Regions from separate parts of the Lysinibacillus sp. Ag94 genome, predicted to be linked through region 2. Evidence: a T-box and tRNA genes for the amino acid it is inferred to sense, from the RefSeq annotation. Region 2 holds a T-box; the other holds one or more tRNA genes.
The links. The T-box of region 2 lies ahead of leuS (leucine--tRNA ligase). A T-box ahead of a tRNA ligase gene usually reads a tRNA of that ligase, here a tRNA-Leu.

Region 1 (4,251 bases), 470 kb from region 2:
TTAATTTTTCAAATTCGGCTTCATTCATATTTTTTTGCCAGTGGTACGCATTGGATTCCTCTATGTCTAAAATAGGATCTCCACAGCCTGCTAATATTACAATAGCACCTATGAGTAAGCTTATATTCAGACGTTTTATGTAAAAATAATTTCGCATGCTAAACACCTCCAAATTCCATCACGACAGGAATATCGATAAAAAATAGTCACCCTATAATAGCGTTCAGTTTGTTGACACAACGACCTTCGCTAACGAGACTTCGATATAAGTTTTGGCGCTTCACGGAATCGGAAACGGATTCTTTGTACAAGCACAAAGCCAACTCTAAACGCAATTATACCGAGGCATAATTATTTCTAAAAATCTATGGATACCCCAATACATATTATTGAACCAATTTTATCGATATTCACTAATTTCCTTATATTAACAATAAAAAAAGTTCTTATGATTTAAAAGCATCATAAGAACTATATTATCGTTTATAATGGCGGTCCCGACCGGGATCGAACCGGCGATCTCCTGCGTGACAGGCAGGCATGTTAACCGCTACACCACGGGACCTCTTTAAGACATTTATTAATATATCATAGAAAAATAACATATGCAATACTTTTTTATATTTTTTCATTTTTATATTTTCATAGTCTTTGCTTGCTGACCGTAAGAAATGGCAAAGATAAAAAGCAAATATTTGTATTTTGTAGTTGCTATCATCAGCTTTAGCTTCATTTCAATAATCATTACTTTAATAAAAAAACAGCCAGCACTCAGCTGACTGTCTTCATTGCCTAGCGACGTCCTACTCTCACAGGGGGAAGCCCCCAACTACCATCGGCGCTAAAGAGCTTAACTTCCGTGTTCGGTATGGGAACGGGTGTGACCTCTTTGCCATCATCACTAGACTATTTTCGGCTTTCAATATACATCGTATTTCTTCGTCAGCTTCTGTTGTTCAGTCAGTCACGTACTTGAGTACGCTCCTTCCTTCTCTCCATCGCTTCCTCGAACTACTCGTATCTTGAAACCCTTGAAAGATTGTTCTTTCAAAACTGGATAAACGGCGCATTGAATGCTTCAAACATTTTGGTTAAGTCCTCGATCGATTAGTATTCGTCAGCTCCATGTGTCACCACACTTCCACCTCGAACCTATCTACCTCATCGTCTTTGAGGGATCTTACTTACTTGCGTAATGGGAAATCTCATCTTGAGGGGGGCTTCATGCTTAGATGCTTTCAGCACTTATCCCGTCCACACATAGCTACCCAGCGATGCCTTTGGCAAGACAACTGGTACACCAGCGGTGTGTCCATCCCGGTCCTCTCGTACTAAGGACAGCTCCGAAATAGATTATTCGGTATTAGCCCCGGTTTCCCGGAGTTATCCCAAACTATAAGGTAGGTTGCCCACGTGTTACTCACCCGTCCGCCGCTAACGTCAAAGGAGCAAGCTCCTTTTCTGTTCGCTCGACTTGCATGTATTAGGCACGCCGCCAGCGTTCGTCCTGAGCCAGGATCAAACTCTCCATAAAAAGAAATTTGATTAGCTCAAATTGTTTTGCTGGCATCATGTTTGATGTCCAAAATTTTGTTTCGTTCACTAACTCGAGGTTAGCTAGTAAAAACTTTATTGATTACGTTTTGCTTGTTCAGTTTTCAAGGTTCACGTCATTATCTTGTAGTGACAGCTTTTATATCATACGATATAAATTTTTGTATGTCAACAAGTTTTTTAAAGAAATGGAGCGGGTGATGAGAATCGAACTCACGACATCAGCTTGGAAGGCTGAGGTTTTACCATTAAACTACACCCGCATGGTAAATTGTATTTATTTAAAATGGCGCGCCCGACAGGAGTCGAACCCATAACCTTCTGATCCGTAGTCAGACGCTCTATCCAATTGAGCTACGGGCGCATAGTATATTAATTCATAAATTGACTTGGTGCGGCCGAGAGGACTTGAACCTCCACGGGGTTGCCCCCACTAGGCCCTCAACCTAGCGCGTCTGCCGTTCCGCCACGACCGCATTCAATTAGGAACTTTCTCATTATACTATGACAATTCAAAAAGTCAACCTTTTTTCTTAAAAAAGATGAGCCATGAAGGACTCGAACCTTCGACCCTCTGATTAAAAGTCAGATGCTCTACCAACTGAGCTAATGGCTCAAATTAAGAAATGAATGGCTGGGGTACTAGGATTCGAACCTAGGCATGACGGAATCAAAATCCGTTGCCTTACCGCTTGGCTATACCCCAATAAGTGGCGGTCCCGACCGGGATCGAACCGGCGATCTCCTGCGTGACAGGCAGGCATGTTAACCGCTACACCACGGGACCAATATTACTATATTTTTATGAATTAAAATAATTAAATGACCCCTACGGGATTCGAACCCGTGTTACCGCCGTGAAAGGGCGGTGTCTTAACCACTTGACCAAGGGGCCATGGCTCCGAAGGCAGGACTCGAACCTGCGACAACCTGATTAACAGTCAGGTGCTACTACCAACTGAGCTACTTCGGAATAATTCATGTTTTGTCGTCGTTATCTTGTCGACTTTTACTATTATAGAGACATCTATAATAAACGTCAACCCTTTTTTATTATTTTTTTCATTCCACTAGTTTTAAACGTCCTAGACACTTGCTACAACAGTATTTCCCTACATTCATTCTAATTTTTCTTACATATAATTGTTGGCATTTTACACATGTATATGTATAAAGGCGATGTTGTTTTTTTTGAGATATTTTAGAGATTTGCAATACTGAGCAAAAACGGGGAGCGTTCACTTTTACTAATAACTCTCGAAAATCTTTATCTCGATGCTGATACCCTTTGCCTTCCAAGTGTAAATGATAATGACATAATTCGTGTCGAACTATACCTTCTATTTCGCTAATACCATACATTTCATAAGCTTTTGGATTAACTTCAATATTATGCGATTGCAAAAGATAACGTCCACCTGTTGAACGTAGCCTTGAATTAAAATATGCTCGATGCATGAATGGCTTCTGGAAACTTTCTAATGATATTCGACTAACAAGACTTTGTAGTTCCTCATTGTTCATAGCTATATCACCTCTAACAATAAGATACCACACTGCGTAGTATAGACAGTGTGGTATTTATTTATCCCGCATTAACGGATAGTAATTTATCAGTAACGACAGCGAAGCGTGTGCTACAATTACGCCAATGCGAAATTAAATAGTTTGGTCTTTAGGAGGGAGCATCGTTAGTGAAATGCGCCCTTTTTTGACATCTATTTGTTCTACCCAAACCGTCACAATGTCACCGAGAGCAACGACCTCTAATGGATGTTTAATACGTCTTTTTTGTAACTTTGAAATATGCACAAGCCCATCCTGCTTTACGCCAATATCTACAAACGCTCCAAAATCAACTACATTTCTTACTGTACCTTGCAATTCCATCCCAACTTGTAAATCTTCCATTTTTAATACATCTGTTTTCAGCAGTGGCTGAGGGAATGCATCCCGTGGATCGCGACTTGGTTTCATTAATGTATCCACGATATCCTGAATTGTGACAACTCCAATATCTAAAACTTCACTTAATTTTTCTACATCTAGTTTTGCAATGGCTTCCTCTGCCTTCTGCATCCCAAGCTCTTTTTTATCAATTTGTGCTACCTTTAAAATCTGCTCGGCTACACTATAGCTTTCAGGGTGAATGCCCGTAGCGTCAAATGCATTTTTTGCTCCTGGAACACGTAAGAAACCAATTGCTTGTTCATATGTTTTAGCACCAAGTCGTGGAATTTTCTTTAGTTGAGCACGTGTAGCAAATTGTCCAGTTTCCTCTCGTACCTTTACAATATTCTCCGCAACCGTTTTAGATAATCCAGAAACGTATTGTAGTAGGGAAGCTGAAGCTGTATTAACATCAACACCGACTTGGTTTACAGCTGTCTCTACTATAAATGTTAAGGACTCCGTCAATTTCTTTTGAGAAACATCATGCTGATACTGACCTACTCCAACTGCTTTAGGCTCAATTTTAACTAACTCCGACAACGGGTCTTGCAAACGACGCGCAATAGAAATCGCACTACGCTGTTCTACCTGTAAATCAGGAAACTCTGCACGGGCAATTTCAGACGCTGAATAAACAGATGCCCCTGCTTCATTGACAATAACGTAAGCCGTATCAGTTTCAAGCTCATTCAATACATCTGCTATAAACTGTTCTGTTTCGCGTGAGGCAGTACCATTACCAAT
Region 2 (4,251 bases):
TTAGACTCATCATATGTTGGCCATTGCGCATATGAAAGTGTTTCACCATGACCTAATATTTGCCATAGCTCTTCAGCAACGTGAGGAACCATTGGAGCTAACATTTTCACAAAGCCTTCAGCATATTCTGTTGGAATTACATCTGCTTTGTAGCAATCATTGATGAATACCATCATTTGTGAAATAGCTGTATTGAAGCGAATACCTTCATAATCCTCTGTCACTTTTTTCACCGTTTGATGATATGATTTTTCTAGTGTTTTGTCATCAGAAGCTTGAACTTTCGCAGCGATTGTGCCATCTTCTTCATTGACAAATAGGCGCCAAATACGATCTAAGAAGCGACGTGCTCCGTCCAAGCCATTTGTTGACCATGCAACAGATGCTTCAAGTGGACCCATAAACATTTCATATAGACGTAAAGTATCAGCACCGTGTGAAGAAATGATTTCATCCGGGTTCACGACATTCCCTTTTGATTTAGACATTTTTTCGTTACCTTCACCAAGAATCATCCCTTGGTTAAATAATTTATGGAATGGCTCTTTCGTGTGTACAACACCTAAATCGTATAATACTTTATGCCAGAAGCGAGCATATAGTAAGTGTAATACGGCATGCTCTGCCCCACCGATATAAATATCAACTGGTAACCAACGTTTCAGTAATTCTGGGTCTGCGATTGCTTCTTTATTTGTTGGGTCAATATAACGAATGAAGTACCAGCTAGAACCTGCCCACTGTGGCATCGTATTCGTTTCGCGACGACCTTTTTTGCCTGTTTCAGGATCAACAACATTTACCCATTCAGAAATGTTCGCTAACGGAGATTCACCCGTACCAGAAGGACGAATATTATCTGTTTTTGGTAGTACTAATGGTAATTCTGATTCCGGTACTGGCGTCGTTGTACCATCTTCCCAATGAATCATCGGGATTGGCTCACCCCAGTAACGTTGACGAGAGAATAACCAGTCGCGAAGACGGTAAGAGATTTTCTTCTCTCCTACACCTTTTTCTTCAAGCCATTGAATTGCCTTAGCAATACCTTCCTCTTTGTTTAAACCATCAAGGAAGTCAGAGTTAATATGTTTACCATCACCTGTGAAGGCTTCTTTGCTAATGTCTCCACCTTCAAGGACAGGAATAATTTCTAAACCAAATTCTGTAGCGAATTCATAGTCGCGCTCATCATGTGCTGGAACCGCCATAATTGCACCAGTACCGTATGATACTAATACATAGTCCGCAACCCAAATCGGCATTTTTTTACCGTTAATCGGATTAATTGCATAGGCACCTGTGAATACGCCTGTTTTTTCTTTCGCTAAATCTGTGCGTTCTAAATCAGATTTCAATTTTACTTTATCTAAATAAGCTTCAACAGCTTGTCGTTGTTCAGCAGTTGTAATTTGATCCACTAATTTATGCTCAGGTGCAATAACACAGTATGTAGCACCAAATAATGTATCAGGACGAGTTGTAAACACTGTGAAGTTTTCATCTGTTCCTTCTATATCAAATGTTACTTCTGCCCCTTCTGAACGACCAATCCAGTTACGTTGCATATCCTTAATAGACTCTGGCCAATCAACTTCCTCTAAGTCATCGATTAAACGATCAGCATAGGCAGTAATTTTAAGCATCCATTGCTTCATCGGACGACGTTCTACAGGGTGACCACCACGCTCTGATTTTCCATCAATAACTTCTTCGTTGGCAAGTACTGTTCCAAGTGCTGGACACCAGTTTACAGCTACTTCATCTACATAGGCTAAACCTTTTTTATAAAGTTGGATAAAGATCCATTGTGTCCATTTATAATATTCTGGATCTGTTGTGTTAATTTCACGATCCCAATCATAACTAAAGCCAAGCTCTTGGATTTGACGCTTGAATGTCGCAATATTTTTCGCTGTAAATTCAGCTGGGTCATTTCCTGTATCTAGTGCATATTGTTCTGCTGGTAAACCGAATGCATCCCACCCCATAGGATGTAGGACGTTATAGCCTTGCATGCGCTTGAAGCGTGAAAGGATGTCTGTCGCTGTGTAACCCTCTGGATGTCCTACATGAAGACCTGCACCAGATGGGTACGGGAACATATCTAATGCATAAAATTTTGGTTTTTCTGTTTCATTTTCAGTTTTGAAAGTTTTGTTATCAGCCCAATATTGCTGCCACTTTTTTTCAATTTGTTGATGATTAAAACTCATTATTTTTCCTCCTTTGAATGCGTCATACTTTTCACTTAAAGAATTGACAAAATATTTAAAAAATAAAAAAACTCGTCCCTTTCTTAGTCAGAAAGGGACGAGAGAATTCGTATCTCCCGCGGTACCACCCACATTAGTGATTACACTCGGCTCTTGCTTCCTTAACGCGGAAATGAACGGCACGCGCTATTTCACGCGGGCAGACTCAGAAGGCGAGTTCAATTTGCTTTCCTACTAGCTCCCACCAACCGCTAGCTCTCTAAAAAGAACCACAAATTTACTATTCCTAAATCGCTGTCTTTACAAGTATTGCATTTATTCTAATGGAAAGTACTAAAAAGCACAAGACTTTGTTTACATACTACCCATTTTTGAACAATTCAATGCCTATTTGTGAAACTACAGCTATTTTAAACTACGAGAAAGCTCCGTAAAAATAACGCCTAGCGCATAAGCACCAGCATCCGGATAACCTAGGCTTCTTTCACCAACTGTACCAGCGCGACCCATACGAGCAACGATTTCTTTTGTATATTCCGCTCCTTTAACAGCAGCCTCTGCCCCTTTTTCAAAGGCAGTTTTAAAATCCGCACAAGTAATAGCACTTTCTGCCCAAACATTTACACAAGGTGCAAGCGCATCTACAAGCGTTTTATCGCCTACCTCTGCCCCTCTTCCGAAAGAGCGCTCACCGATAGACTGTATGCCTTTAAGCGCTGCTTGTAACATTTCAGCAAACTCTTCGATCGTTAATTCCATTTTTCCTGCTACAGTTTTACCCGCAGCTCGGAAAGCCCCTCCCCAAATGGGTCCAGAAGCGCCTCCACAATGCTCCATAATCACCATAGAACATGCATCAAGGAAAGTCCCAATAGTTAAATGTTCCTGACCTACAATCGAGCCCCATTCTCGTTTTAATTGCTTAAATCCTTTAGCGACGCTCATTCCGAAATCGCCATCACCTGCATGTGTATCTAATTCGCAGAAAGGTACTTCGTTCTTGATAATAATTTCGCTCATTTTATCTACGAGATAAATCATATTATTTAATGTGATGACCTCACTCTTGATAATAGCGTGCTCTTCCACTGTTTCCGTCTCAAAGAAAACTCGTTTCTCTTCTATATTGTCATGAATATCTACGTATTCTACACTATCAACGGGTCCCTCTACTTTAAATGCAGGTGTATTACATTCTTTCGATAGTAATGTTTTCAGCTCATTATCTAGTTTCATTACTGTTAAAGAAACCCCAGCCATATCAATACTAGTCATGTAATTGCCGACAAACGTTCTATTGATTCGTATCTTTCTTTTACTTAATTCTCTAGTAACTGCATTGTTAAACAGATAAAGTTCTTGAAGCGGTGTACCGCCAAAGCCATTTACTAGAACAGCAATTTCAACACCTTTATCTAATGCTAAATCTTTTACAAGGTCATTTGTCATACGAATAGCTAATTCATCAGCAGACATAACTTTTTCACGTTTTCTCCCGGGCTCTCCATGAATACCGACACCATATTCCATCTCATCTTCACCCAATTTAAAAGTCGGTGATCCACTAGCTGGAACCGTACAGGAAGTTAGTGCTAGACCAATTGTTCGAACATTTGTCGCCGCTTTTTCCGCAACAGCTTTCACCTGCATCAAATTCATACCTTCTTCTGCTGCCGCACCAGCGATTTTATGCACTAACACAACCCCTGCAACGCCGCGTCTTCCTACTGTAAAAAGACTATCCTCTACTGCAATATCATCATTTACGCGGACGTACTCTACTCGAATGCCATCCTCAGTAGCTAAGTAGGCACCATTTTTAAAGTTCATAATATCTCCGCTGTAATTTTTAATAATGAGCAATGTACCTTTTTTGCTGGCTGTTGCTTTAATGGCTTGATATACCTGTATTTGCGAAGGAGAAGCAAATACGTCACCGCATACTGCAGCATCAAGCATTCCTTTCCCTACCAATCCGGCATGTGCCGGTTCATGTCCACTACCGCCACCGCTAATTAAAGTTACCTTATTGTCA

Region 1: it has a tRNA-Leu gene. The T-box ahead of leuS (leucine--tRNA ligase) is inferred to sense a tRNA for this amino acid. The anticodon was not compared.

Annotation. Positions count from the first base shown of each region.
Region 1 covers NZ_CP096780.1:4,170,690-4,174,940, forward strand. The annotation lists gene MY533_RS19675 (hypothetical protein) at 1-157, opposite strand, end outside; tRNA gene MY533_RS19680 (tRNA-Asp) at 490-565, opposite strand; rRNA gene rrf (5S ribosomal RNA) at 791-906, opposite strand; tRNA gene MY533_RS19690 (tRNA-Gly) at 1,744-1,817, opposite strand; tRNA gene MY533_RS19695 (tRNA-Arg) at 1,842-1,918, opposite strand; tRNA gene MY533_RS19700 (tRNA-Leu) at 1,945-2,030, opposite strand; tRNA gene MY533_RS19705 (tRNA-Lys) at 2,098-2,170, opposite strand; tRNA gene MY533_RS19710 (tRNA-Gln) at 2,186-2,260, opposite strand; tRNA gene MY533_RS19715 (tRNA-Asp) at 2,266-2,341, opposite strand; tRNA gene MY533_RS19720 (tRNA-Glu) at 2,378-2,449, opposite strand; tRNA gene MY533_RS19725 (tRNA-Asn) at 2,451-2,527, opposite strand; gene MY533_RS19730 (SprT family protein) at 2,617-3,078, opposite strand; gene MY533_RS19735 (Tex family protein) at 3,214-4,251, opposite strand, start outside.
Region 2 covers NZ_CP096780.1:3,696,632-3,700,882, forward strand. The annotation lists gene leuS (leucine--tRNA ligase) at 1-2,216, opposite strand, end outside; T-box leader at 2,307-2,520, opposite strand; gene dhaK (dihydroxyacetone kinase subunit DhaK) at 2,622-4,251, opposite strand, start outside.